One region of the Rossellomorea sp. YZS02 genome, then DNA from elsewhere that is predicted to be linked to it. Evidence: predicted binding sites of a transcription regulator. Region 1 holds the regulator's gene; the other holds the start of a gene.
What was found. Region 1 encodes CtsR, which represses protease genes until heat stress. Its sites were predicted from a motif close to ATGGTCAATAAAGGTCAAACA; they were not measured.

Region 1 (5,643 bases):
TCGTATTCCACTCGTTACATCCCGGACATTTCCCCATCCACTTGGCAGACTCATATCCACAGGATGAACACACAAACTTTGTCTTTTTCTTTGCCAATCTATTCTTCTCCTCTTTTACTCTATTTGTACTCTTAAGTATTCACGATAATACCATTTGGGATGATTGTATCGGTTTTATGTATCAGTTTCAATTTAAGACCCTCAAGAAAAGCGGAGCCGGCTTGGTCAGGCCCGACAAGCACAACTGGGAAATCACAAAAGGCGCTTTTTGCCTTATGTGATTATTCAGTTGTGACCTCGAGGGACTAGCCGGCGCAGCTGGATAACAAGAAAAGCGGAGGTGGCTTGATCAGAGGCGACAAGCTTAAGACGAGTTAACCGGAAAGGCGTCTTTTTGCCTTTTTGGTTAACTTGGCTTATGACCTCGAGCCTCTAGCCACCGCAGCTGGACAATCAGAAAAACGGAGCCGGCTGGGGCAGGCCAGACAAGCATCCATTAAGATAAAAGAGGTACACGAAAAACATATACGTGTACCTCTTAATCACCCTTGCTATTAAGTCGGAGTATTAGCTGCTTCCTCTTCTTTCACTTTTACAACAAACTCACTATCTTCTACATCGATAACAATATTCTGTCCTGTCAGCACTTTACCTCTTAATAGCTCCTCTGACAGTTTATCTTCTACATATTTCTGGATTGCGCGACGCAGCGGCCGTGCGCCGTATTCAGGATCGAATCCTTCATCTGCAATTTTCTCTTTTGCAGCCGGTGAGAGCTCTAAGTGAATATCCTGTTCTTTCAGGCGGCTGGTCAATTGATTTGACATCAATGTCACAATCTCTTTCAGGTGGTCTTTTTCAAGAGAGTGGAACACGATGATTTCATCGATACGGTTCAGGAACTCAGGTCGGAAAGCACGTTTCAGTTCTTCCATGACCTTACCTTTCATATCTTTATAATCCTGTTTTCCATCCTGGATATTGAAACCTACATATTTATTACTCTTAAGGGACTGAGCACCAACATTCGATGTCATGATCAGGACTGTATTCCTGAAGTCTACCGTTCTTCCTTTCGAGTCTGTTAAACGGCCATCCTCTAATACTTGAAGAAGAATGTTAAATACATCTGGATGTGCTTTTTCAATCTCATCCAACAGAACGACTGAGTATGGTTTGCGGCGAACTTTTTCCGTTAACTGACCGCCTTCTTCATACCCTACATAACCCGGAGGTGAACCGACTAAGCGGGACGTCGAATGCTTTTCCATGTACTCTGACATATCAATACGGATCATCGCATCTTCATCACCGAACATGGATTCTGCAAGGGCACGGGCCAATTCTGTTTTCCCGACACCGGTTGGTCCTAGGAAGATGAATGAGCCGATTGGACGCTTTGGATCTTTCAGTCCGGCTCTAGCACGACGCACGGCTTTCGATACCGCCACGACTGCTTCCGACTGCCCGATGACTCTGGAATGAAGGATCTCTTCTAACTTGAGTAAACGATCCGTTTCCGTTTGAGCCAATTTCGATACCGGCACTCCCGTCCAGTTCGAAACGACCTTCGCAATATCTTCAACGGTCACTTCTGTATTTTCCTGACCTTGTTTTTCTTTCCAGGTGTTCTTAGTCTCTTCTAATTCTTCACGAAGCTTCTGCTCAGAATCCCTCAATGAAGCAGCTTTTTCAAATTCCTGGCTTTGTACGGCTGCATCTTTCTCTTTGCGGATTTCTTCCAGCTTGGCTTCAAGCTCTTTCAGATTTGGTGGTGTCGTATAAGAGCGCAGACGCACCTTTGATCCTGCTTCATCAATTAAATCGATCGCCTTATCCGGCAGGAATCTATCAGAGATGTAACGATCAGACAGCTTCACCGCAGCATCGATTGCTTCATCCGTAATGGAAACACGGTGATGGGCTTCATAACGATCACGCAGCCCTTTCAGGATTTGGATGGACTCTTCTGCCGTCGGCTCGTTGACTTGAATCGGTTGGAAACGGCGCTCAAGAGCAGCATCCTTTTCAATATATTTACGGTACTCATCCAGTGTCGTGGCACCGATACACTGTAGTTCTCCACGGGCAAGGGATGGTTTCAGGATATTCGATGCATCAATCGCACCTTCCGCGCCACCCGCACCGATCAATGTATGAAGTTCATCGATGAATAGGATGATGTTACCCGCTTGACGGATTTCATCCATCACTTTCTTCAAGCGATCCTCGAATTCCCCGCGGTATTTGGTACCTGCTACAACCGTCCCCATATCAAGTGTCATGACACGCTTGTCGCGCAGGATTTCCGGCACTTCATTGGCGATGATCTGTTGTGCAAGACCTTCTGCAATCGCCGTCTTCCCTACACCCGGCTCACCAATTAATACCGGGTTATTCTTCGTACGACGACTCAATACTTCAATGACGCGCTGAATCTCTTTGCTGCGTCCAATGACCGGATCCAGGCTGCCTTCACGTGCGATGGCTGTCAGATCACGGGCTAAACTATCAAGAGTCGGTGTATTGGCATTGGCGTTGCCACCACCCTGATGGTTGCTTGAATCATTGCTTCCAAGCAGCTGCAATACTTGCTGCCTTGCTTTATTCAAGCTGACTCCAAGGTTTCCGAGAACACGGGCAGCCACTCCTTCGCCCTCTCGGATCAACCCTAGTAAAATATGTTCCGTCCCTACATATGAGTGCCCCAGCTTACGAGCTTCATCCATGGAAAGTTCGATCACTTTCTTTGCACGCGGCGTATAATGAATCGTTTGGGATTTCTCGGCTCCTTTACCGATTAATCCTTCCACTTCCTTCTGGATTTTTTCCGGGCTTAATCCCAATGCTGTAAGTGCTTTGGCAGCAATCCCTTCACCTTCGCGGACAAGTCCCAATAAAATATGTTCAGTACCAATATTACTGTGTGATAAACGAATTGCTTCTTCCTGAGCTAATGCCAATACTTTTTGGGCTCTTTCTGTAAATCGACCAAACATCATATTATTTTTCCTCCTCACATGTATCTTTATCTAACTTAATTCGCTCCCGAATCAAAGAAGACCTTCTTATATCTCTTTCATTTGGTCTCAATGGACCTCCAGAATATTGTTGTAAAAATCCAGGTTGGGTTAAAATCATTAGTTCATTCAATATATTCTTAGATATCACTTTGATGTATCCTAAATCAATTCCAAGCCTGACATCCGATAAACACTTCGCTGCTTCCTTGGATTCAATGATCCTGCTGTGCTCCAGCACCCCAAGAGAGCGGAAGATCCTATCTTCTAATTGTATGTTTGACGTCTGAACTAATGCGTTTCTTGCCGATTGTTCTTTCTCGATGATTTGCTTCACTACGCTTAATAAATCTGCGACGATATCCTCTTCCGACTTACCAAGTGTCGTTTGATTCGATATCTGAAAGATATTTCCAAGCGCCTCGCTTCCTTCTCCATATATCCCTCTCACCACTAATCCCAACTGATTGATGGCAGGAATGATACGATTTAATTGCTGTGTTAATACAAGACCCGGTAAATGCATCATCACGGAAGCCCTAAGGCCGGTACCTACATTAGTAGGACAGGTCGTTAAATAGCCATGCTTTTCATCGAACGCAAAATCAAATTCACTTTCAAACCAATCGTCTATCACGTTGGCCCTCTTTAGAGCTTCCTCCAATTGCAAACCTGGATATAAACACTGTATTCGAATATGATCCTCTTCGTTTACCATTATGCTAATATCTTCATCACTTGATAATAGGACAGCCCCGTAATTCGTATCCTCCGCCAGGTTAGGGCTTATAAGGTGTTTCTCCATTAATACCCTCTTTTGTAGAGGTTGAATCTCGCTGGTAGGTAAAAATTCCAATTCACCTAAATCTTTAGGATATAACGGAAGCTTCTCCTTCACACGATCCACAATCTCTCTCGCTTCTTCAGAAGAATAAAGAGTGGAAAAACGATAGTCCGTTAAATTCCTCGCCAATCTTACCCGGGAACTGAGAACGATATCCGAATTAGGTCCCTCTTCACTCATCCAAGAACTAACCGCATTGCTCAAAAACTTCTCCAGACTCATTCTTCCTCTCCTCCCTCAGGCTTAATATCTTTTTCCAGGGAGCGAATTTCGTCTCGAATCTCGGCTGCTTTTTCAAACTCTTCATCTGCAATCATCGTTCGCAGTTCAGACTTCAATTGCTGAATCTTCTTTTTCATATGGATGGCCCCGCCCATACGTTCCGGAACCTTCCCACGGTGCTCGACATTCCCGCTATGAACACGCTTCAGCAAAGGAGTCAATTCATCTTTAAACGTCTCATAGCAATGGGCACACCCAAAGCGTCCTACATTAATGAACTGGTGTATCGTCATTTTACATTTTTTACACTGCAGTACTTCTGTCTTAGGAATTTCTGTTTCCTTTGCCTGCTTAAACGCAGGAGCTATATTAAGGAGACCTGCCAATAGATTGTTCACAGAAAACCCGGGGGAAGAATCAAACATAAACATCTCACCCTTATCCTGGGCACATTGATCACATAAATGAACCTCTGTCTTTTCCCCGTTTACCACTTTGGTAAAATGAAGGGTCGCAGGTCTTTCATTACACTCTTGACAAACCATCCCATTCACCTCTTTAACCCTTACTCATACTTCAATGTATCCAGCATGGCTCTCAGCATTCTTCCTCGGAGGACATCCCGTTCGGGTAAATCGACCATAATGACGGATCGGTCCATCACACTCAGCATGATCTTGGCTTCTCTTTCAGAAATAATCTCCTCTTCCACCAATCGAAAAACAATATCAGCTGCCGTATTCTGACTGATTGTCTGGGTAATCAGCGCCACTAACTGGTCAATCAAATGAACTTGATCGTGGGCTTTCACCTTCATAATCCGGATATAGCCCCCGCCGCCACGTTTACTTTCTACTACATACCCCCGCTCTATCGTGAACCGGGTGTTGATTACGTAATTAATTTGAGAAGGAACACATTGGAATTTATCAGCAATTTCGCTTCTTTTTATCTCGACTATCTCACTTTCACTCAGGTCTAGCACATTCTTTAAATAACTTTCAATGATGTCGGATATGTTCCTCATCAAACCTCCTCCTCATTTTGACTTTGACTATATTTGACTATAATTATACAACCGCCTTTTAAACTTTGCAATTATGAAGTTTGACCTTAAAAGTTTTCCTGTTTAAGGAAAGTTTTAAACGTGGGAATGAAAGATTGTTGGATAGAATTTAGAAAATGGGGGAATGGGTGGGTTTGAATGGTGTGGTGGTAGAGTGGTGTGATGTGGTGGGGGTTACTGAATTTGATGGGTTGGATGTTTTTGACGGGTGAAAGAATTTGTTAAATAGTGAAAGTGATCTCCTTTGTACAAATACTGATGTTTTGACTGGCGAGAAGAGTGTAGCATTTGAGGAATTCGTGATAATTGCGTCGTTTTTGAATTTATTGCGTCATTGCGGAGGGTGATTGCGTCATTCCCACTCTTGATTGCGTCATATTTTCGTTAATTGCGTTTATCACCAATTATTACCTAAAAATGACTAACCTCTCACCCATTTTTAACAATCAAACCAAAAAAAAGAGTAACTCCCAATGAGCTACTCTTTAATC
Region 2 (5,643 bases), on a different contig from region 1:
TTCACAAATATTGCACCGGAAGGATCATCCGCATAATCCAAGATTTCTTTCTTCCCCATTAACAACTGTGCAAACAAAAATTGCCGGGGCTGATGAATCCCATATAAAGTTGGAAGGTGAAAGGCGGCTCCATCTGACCCGACGCCCCGTTCCTCAAACTCATTCGAATATATTCGAATCATATGGGGGGGTTGGTCCATTTTTGTAAGCAAGAGATCCACTTCCGTCAGGTACTCTAGCTCTCGTCCCTTAACACCATCATAATAAGGAAGGAAAACATTGCACCCTGATCGGACGTTCTTATCCCAATCACTATAAGGTACGTACTCAACGTTTGCGTTCCTTCCAATTTCCATCCATTTATCCGCTAACTCTTTCTTCTCATCGATAGCGGTCACAGTCCATCCTTTTTCCAGCAGAGCATTACAGAGTTCAAATCCCAGGAATTGTTGAGCAGCAAATACGAATGCATGATCCAAGTCAATCACTCCAATATATTTGTTATAACTCTTTCTCATGTAAGGAGAAATAAGAGGAAAACTTTCTTCCAAGGGAACCACGTTTCTCAGGAAGTACAATGAAAAGGTCTGTATGGGTTCCTTTTTGTAAACGCTCCGTATATATATCTTTTATGAGAGTGAATTGGTTTTTATAACGATTTAGAGTCATTGACTGAACGATATAAAGTGGGATGGACATTGCCTTGAATATTTCGTAGTCCCGGGATCGTTGTAAGATGAAGGCTTCACACTCTTCCTCCTTTACCTTCAAAACCTGTGATAGCTCTTTAATCACTTTCTTATAAAAGAATTTCTGTTCTTTCTCTTGTTCCAGATGATCGTATAATGACACACAGGGTGAGAGCATGACAGCACTGCGAATATCGTTCTCCAATTTCGGATACAGTTTCTTTAATACTAACGCTCCCATACCTTCAGCCAAAATGTGGATCTTTCCGTTGATGATTTCATTTCGCTTCACGTGTTGATAAAGTCGCCTGGCAAGTTGAACGGCTTGATCGCTACCCCAGTTCGCTCCATAAAGATTACTATAATACACAATATACCCTTTGGAAGTCAGATCTTGAATCCACTTATACCGCGCTTCATGCTGAACCCAAAAGCTGCTTTTCCCGTCTACGTAGTGATGGGAATCCCCAATGATCATTACAGCGAATCCGTTCGGGCGTTCAGGATAATGAATCATGCACCACTCTTGCTCTAATTGAAACAATCGCTGATACATTCAAATTTCTCCTTTTACATAGTAGGTCTCTATAGTTTATGTTAGGAATCCGTAAAGGTAAGGGAGATAGCCCATTGGTACCCTATTATTTACAAACTCCCTCATGATGACAGGGGTTACATTTCACAGATTCGCCATTTATTAATTGATTCAGCTGTGATAGAATATAAAAGATTGAAATGGGTTACAACATACAAAGACTTTAGTTGATTACATAGGAATGAGGTGACTTGGCGTGAGATTTTTTTGGATGTTCTTCTGGGCTTTTGCATTGTCTGAAATGTTGACTTACGTTGTGAGCTCTATGAATGGAATCGAATTCCATTTTCAAACAGGATTGATCCTTACCGTTTGTTTCGCGGTATTGGTATTCCTTATCACGCTTGTTATTCCAAACGAGCCTGTTGAAAACCATTAAAAAAAGCAGCCATATTCGGCTGCTTTTTTTATTGAATTATTAATCCATCTTTCACTGCATCGATGGTGATGATCTGGCCGGTTCGTATGTTCCCGGCAATCAGCTCCCTGGCGAGTTTCGTCTCGATTTCCCTTTGGAGGTATCTTTTTAAAGGACGCGCACCATAAACCGGATCATATGCGGATTGAGCGATAAAGTTTTTCGCTCCTTCTGTGAGAGAAAGCGTGATATGCTGATCCTGCACCCGGTGTTGAAGATTTTCTATAAGCTTATCGATGATCCCTTTTATATTTTCGATACTCAGTGGTTTGAACAGGATGATGTCATCCACCCGGTTAAGAAATTCAGGTCGGAATGAAGTGCGCAGCTGTCCCATCACCAGGTCCTTCGTTTCTGAATCAATCTCTTCTTCTCCTTTGTTACGTTCCAAGAGATGAGCAGAACCTATATTGGAAGTCATAATGATCACTGTATTTTTACAGTCAATCGTCCTGCCTTGTGAATCAGTGATGCGACCGTCATCGAGCATCTGCAGAAGAATATTGAACACTTCCGGATGTGCTTTTTCGATTTCATCCAACAAAATGACGGAATAAGGCTTACGCCTGATTGCTTCTGTCAGCTGACCGCCTTCTTCATAGCCAACATAACCCGGAGGTGCACCGATCAACCGGGAAACCGCATGTTTCTCCATGTATTCAGACATATCGATTCGGATCATCTGCTCCTCACTATCAAACAGCGTTTGAGCAAGGGTCTTAGCAAGCTCGGTCTTTCCAACCCCTGTTGGACCTAAGAAAATAAATGAACCGATTGGTCTGTTCGGATCCTTGATCCCTGCCCTTGCCCGGATGACCGCGTCACTGACCAGTTGGACAGCCTCATCCTGTCCGATCACCCGCTCATGGAGTATGCTATCAAGCTTCAACAACTTTTCCCTTTCACCTTCTACAAGCTTGGTCACAGGGATACCGGTCCATCTCGCCACAATGTTGGCCACTTCCTCTTCTGTCACTTCTTCCCGCAAGAGACGTCCTTCCTGTTCTTTCATCATTTCCTGTTCTACTCTTTGGAGCTCTTTTTCCATTGCCGGAATCCGCCCGTGCCTTAGCTCGGCGGCTTTATTCAAGTCATAATCACTTTCGGCTTCTTCTAACAGGCGACGAAGTTTTTCAAGTTCTTCCCGTTTCTCCTGAACGACTGCGATACTTTCTTTTTCCTGTTGCCATTTTAATTTCATGCTATTCGCTTTTTCCTTGAGATTGCTTAAATCTTCACGAATACGGTCAAGACGTTCAAGACTTCCTGAGTCCTTCTCTTTATTCAATGCAGCTTCCTCAATTTCAAGCTGCATCACTCTACGGGTCACTTCATCTAGCTCTGAAGGCATCGAGTCGATTTCGGTTCGGATCATCGCGCATGCCTCGTCGATCAAGTCGATCGCTTTATCAGGCAGAAACCGGTCAGATATATAGCGGTCGGACAGTCTGGATGCAGCCACGATGGCACGATCATGAATATTGACACCATGATGGATTTCAAACCGTTCCTTTAAGCCCCTCAAGATGGAAATCGTATCTTCTACGTCCGGCTCCTGAACAAGAACCTGCTGAAAGCGCCTCTCCAAGGCGGGATCCTTTTCGATATACTTTCTGTATTCATTGAGGGTGGTTGCCCCGATACAATGTAGTTCTCCCCTTGCAAGCATCGGTTTCAGGATGTTCCCTGCATCCATGGCTCCTTCGGTTTTCCCTGCTCCAACAATGGTATGAAGCTCATCAATAAACAGAAGAATGCGTCCTTCACTCTTTTTTACCTCTTGCAATACGGCCTTCAGACGCTCTTCGAATTCCCCCCTGAACTTGGCTCCCGCCACTAATGAGCTCATATCCAATTCAAAAATGGTCTTATCTTTCAAACCTTCCGGAACGTCCTTTCTGACAATTCTTTGTGCAAGACCTTCAACGATGGCCGTCTTTCCTACACCAGGCTCACCGATCAGGACCGGATTATTTTTTGTTTTCCGTGAAAGGATACGTATGACATGACGAATTTCACTATCCCTTCCGATCACCGGATCGATCCTTCCTGAACGCACGTCTGCCACAAGATCTCTTCCGTATTTTTTTAACGCTTCGTACTTCACTTCAGGATTTTGTGTCGTCACCCTGCTCCCTCCTCTAATTTCTTCAATGATTTCGATTAATTCTTTTTCGAGTATTCCATGGTTCATTAAGTAGGTTGTAATGGGATGTTTCTTCTGTTTCCAAATGGACAGGGCAAGATGTTCAATTGATATATAGTCATCTCCCCACTTGTTCTTCAGATTCTCACTGTCCTGCAAAAGTTGATGAATATCCCTGGAAAAAAACTGCCCATATTGGACCCCTTCCCCTTCTACAGAAGGACTATCGTTCAACTTCTCATGAATCCATTCCACCATGCCGTGAACGTTTAGCCCAGCCCGATCATATATGGTACCGAGGAAGCTGTCTTCTGACATTAACAGGGACTTCCATAAATGAAGGGTGCCTACATCTGTATGTAGCTTTTCTTTGGCCGATTGCCCCGCAGACACCAATCCTTCTTGAATGCTGTGAGTCATATTATCAAAATCCATCATATTCCACCTCGCATTTGACCTTTATTGACCTTAATGACATTATATCGGTTTATACGAAAAAAAGGAAAGAAAAAGGAACAAGGAAACCTCTTGATTACGAAGCACCCTTGTTCCTCTTGTTTATGGCTTTCTCATATACGACCAAAGACGATTATGATTGGAGTTCTCAGGAAACCTGTCCCCTGCTTTCAAGCGCAGTTTTTGCGGATTTTTCACCATGCTTCCGGTTTCACCGATTTCTATATACTCACCATTATTAGGCGCTTTTTCCCCGGCCCTGAATTGTCGTGACTGTCCCATATTACCCCTCCTTTTTCGAAGCGATGCTTCCTTCCTATTTTTCTACAAGCCGGTTCTTTCATGCATGCCAGATGAAGGATAAATATGATAAACACGTTACGGTTCGGTTAACATTGGGAAAAAGGCTTTACAGTCTTTCCCTTTATGGTGTTAAATTAAAAAATGTGGAGAATAAAAGCTTGGAGGATATACAATGGATTTTTTTCTGATCATGAAATACTTATTTTTAGGGATTTTTCAAGGGTTTACAGAACCTATCCCGATTTCATCGAGTGGACATCTGCTGCTCGCTCAACATTTTCTTGGCATCAAAGACGCTACCCTGACGTTCGAAATGCTCGTCAATACCGCTTCATTGCTTGCTGTACTCATTATTTACCGTGAAGATATATTCCGTCTGATCGTAAATGGATTGGGCTATTTCAAACATAAAACACCTGAAACGAAGCGTGACTTCCATTTCATTGTCTACTTACTGATCGGGACAATCCCTGCAGGGGTAATTGGTGTATTATTCGGTGATGTGATCGAGAAGCATTTAACAGGTATTTATACTGTAGGAATTACTCTAATTATCACAGGTATCGCACTTTGGTTAATCCGTAACCTTAGAGGAAGAAAGAATGATGGAGACTTGAATGTGAAAGATGCCATCGTCATCGGACTTGCACAGGCGGTAGCCCTCATTCCTGGTATCAGTCGATCAGGCGCAACCATCGTAGCTGCCATGGCTAGTGGAATGAAAGCAGAAACAGCTTTGCGCTTCTCATTCCTGCTTTATATTCCCGTGAGTGTAGGAGTCATGGTATTCGGAATCACTGATCTGATGAATGATGAAAATTTAGCAACCATGGCGATTCCTTACTTAGTAGCATTCGTAGCTTCTCTGATTGCTTCTTACTTCTCCTTGAAATGGTTCATGAATATCATGGCTAAAGGGAACTTGAAATATTTTGCCATTTACTGTGCTGTCGTCGGTGCGGCTGTTCTTATTTTCGCTTAGTCCTCTTCTATCCGTCCGGTGCCTTTGTTAAGATATTATAATAAGACATTATGA

Region 2: the regulator CtsR is predicted to act here: its motif matches at 4,298-4,318, upstream of clpB (ATP-dependent chaperone ClpB).

Annotation. Positions count from the first base shown of each region.
Region 1 is NZ_JAXBLY010000025.1:55,356-60,998, forward strand. Features, by position in the region: gene radA (DNA repair protein RadA) at 1-97, opposite strand, end outside; gene clpC (ATP-dependent protease ATP-binding subunit ClpC) at 555-3,002, opposite strand; gene SLH55_RS20640 (protein arginine kinase) at 3,004-4,086, opposite strand; gene SLH55_RS20645 (UvrB/UvrC motif-containing protein) at 4,083-4,631, opposite strand; gene SLH55_RS20650 (CtsR family transcriptional regulator) at 4,652-5,113, opposite strand.
Region 2 is NZ_JAXBLY010000030.1:4,265-9,907, forward strand. Features, by position in the region: gene SLH55_RS21655 (hypothetical protein) at 1-479, opposite strand, end outside; gene SLH55_RS21660 (hydrolase) at 502-1,245, opposite strand; gene SLH55_RS21665 (DUF2929 family protein) at 1,481-1,663, shown strand; gene clpB (ATP-dependent chaperone ClpB) at 1,692-4,283, opposite strand; gene SLH55_RS21675 (YjzC family protein) at 4,407-4,586, opposite strand; gene SLH55_RS21680 (undecaprenyl-diphosphate phosphatase) at 4,780-5,589, shown strand.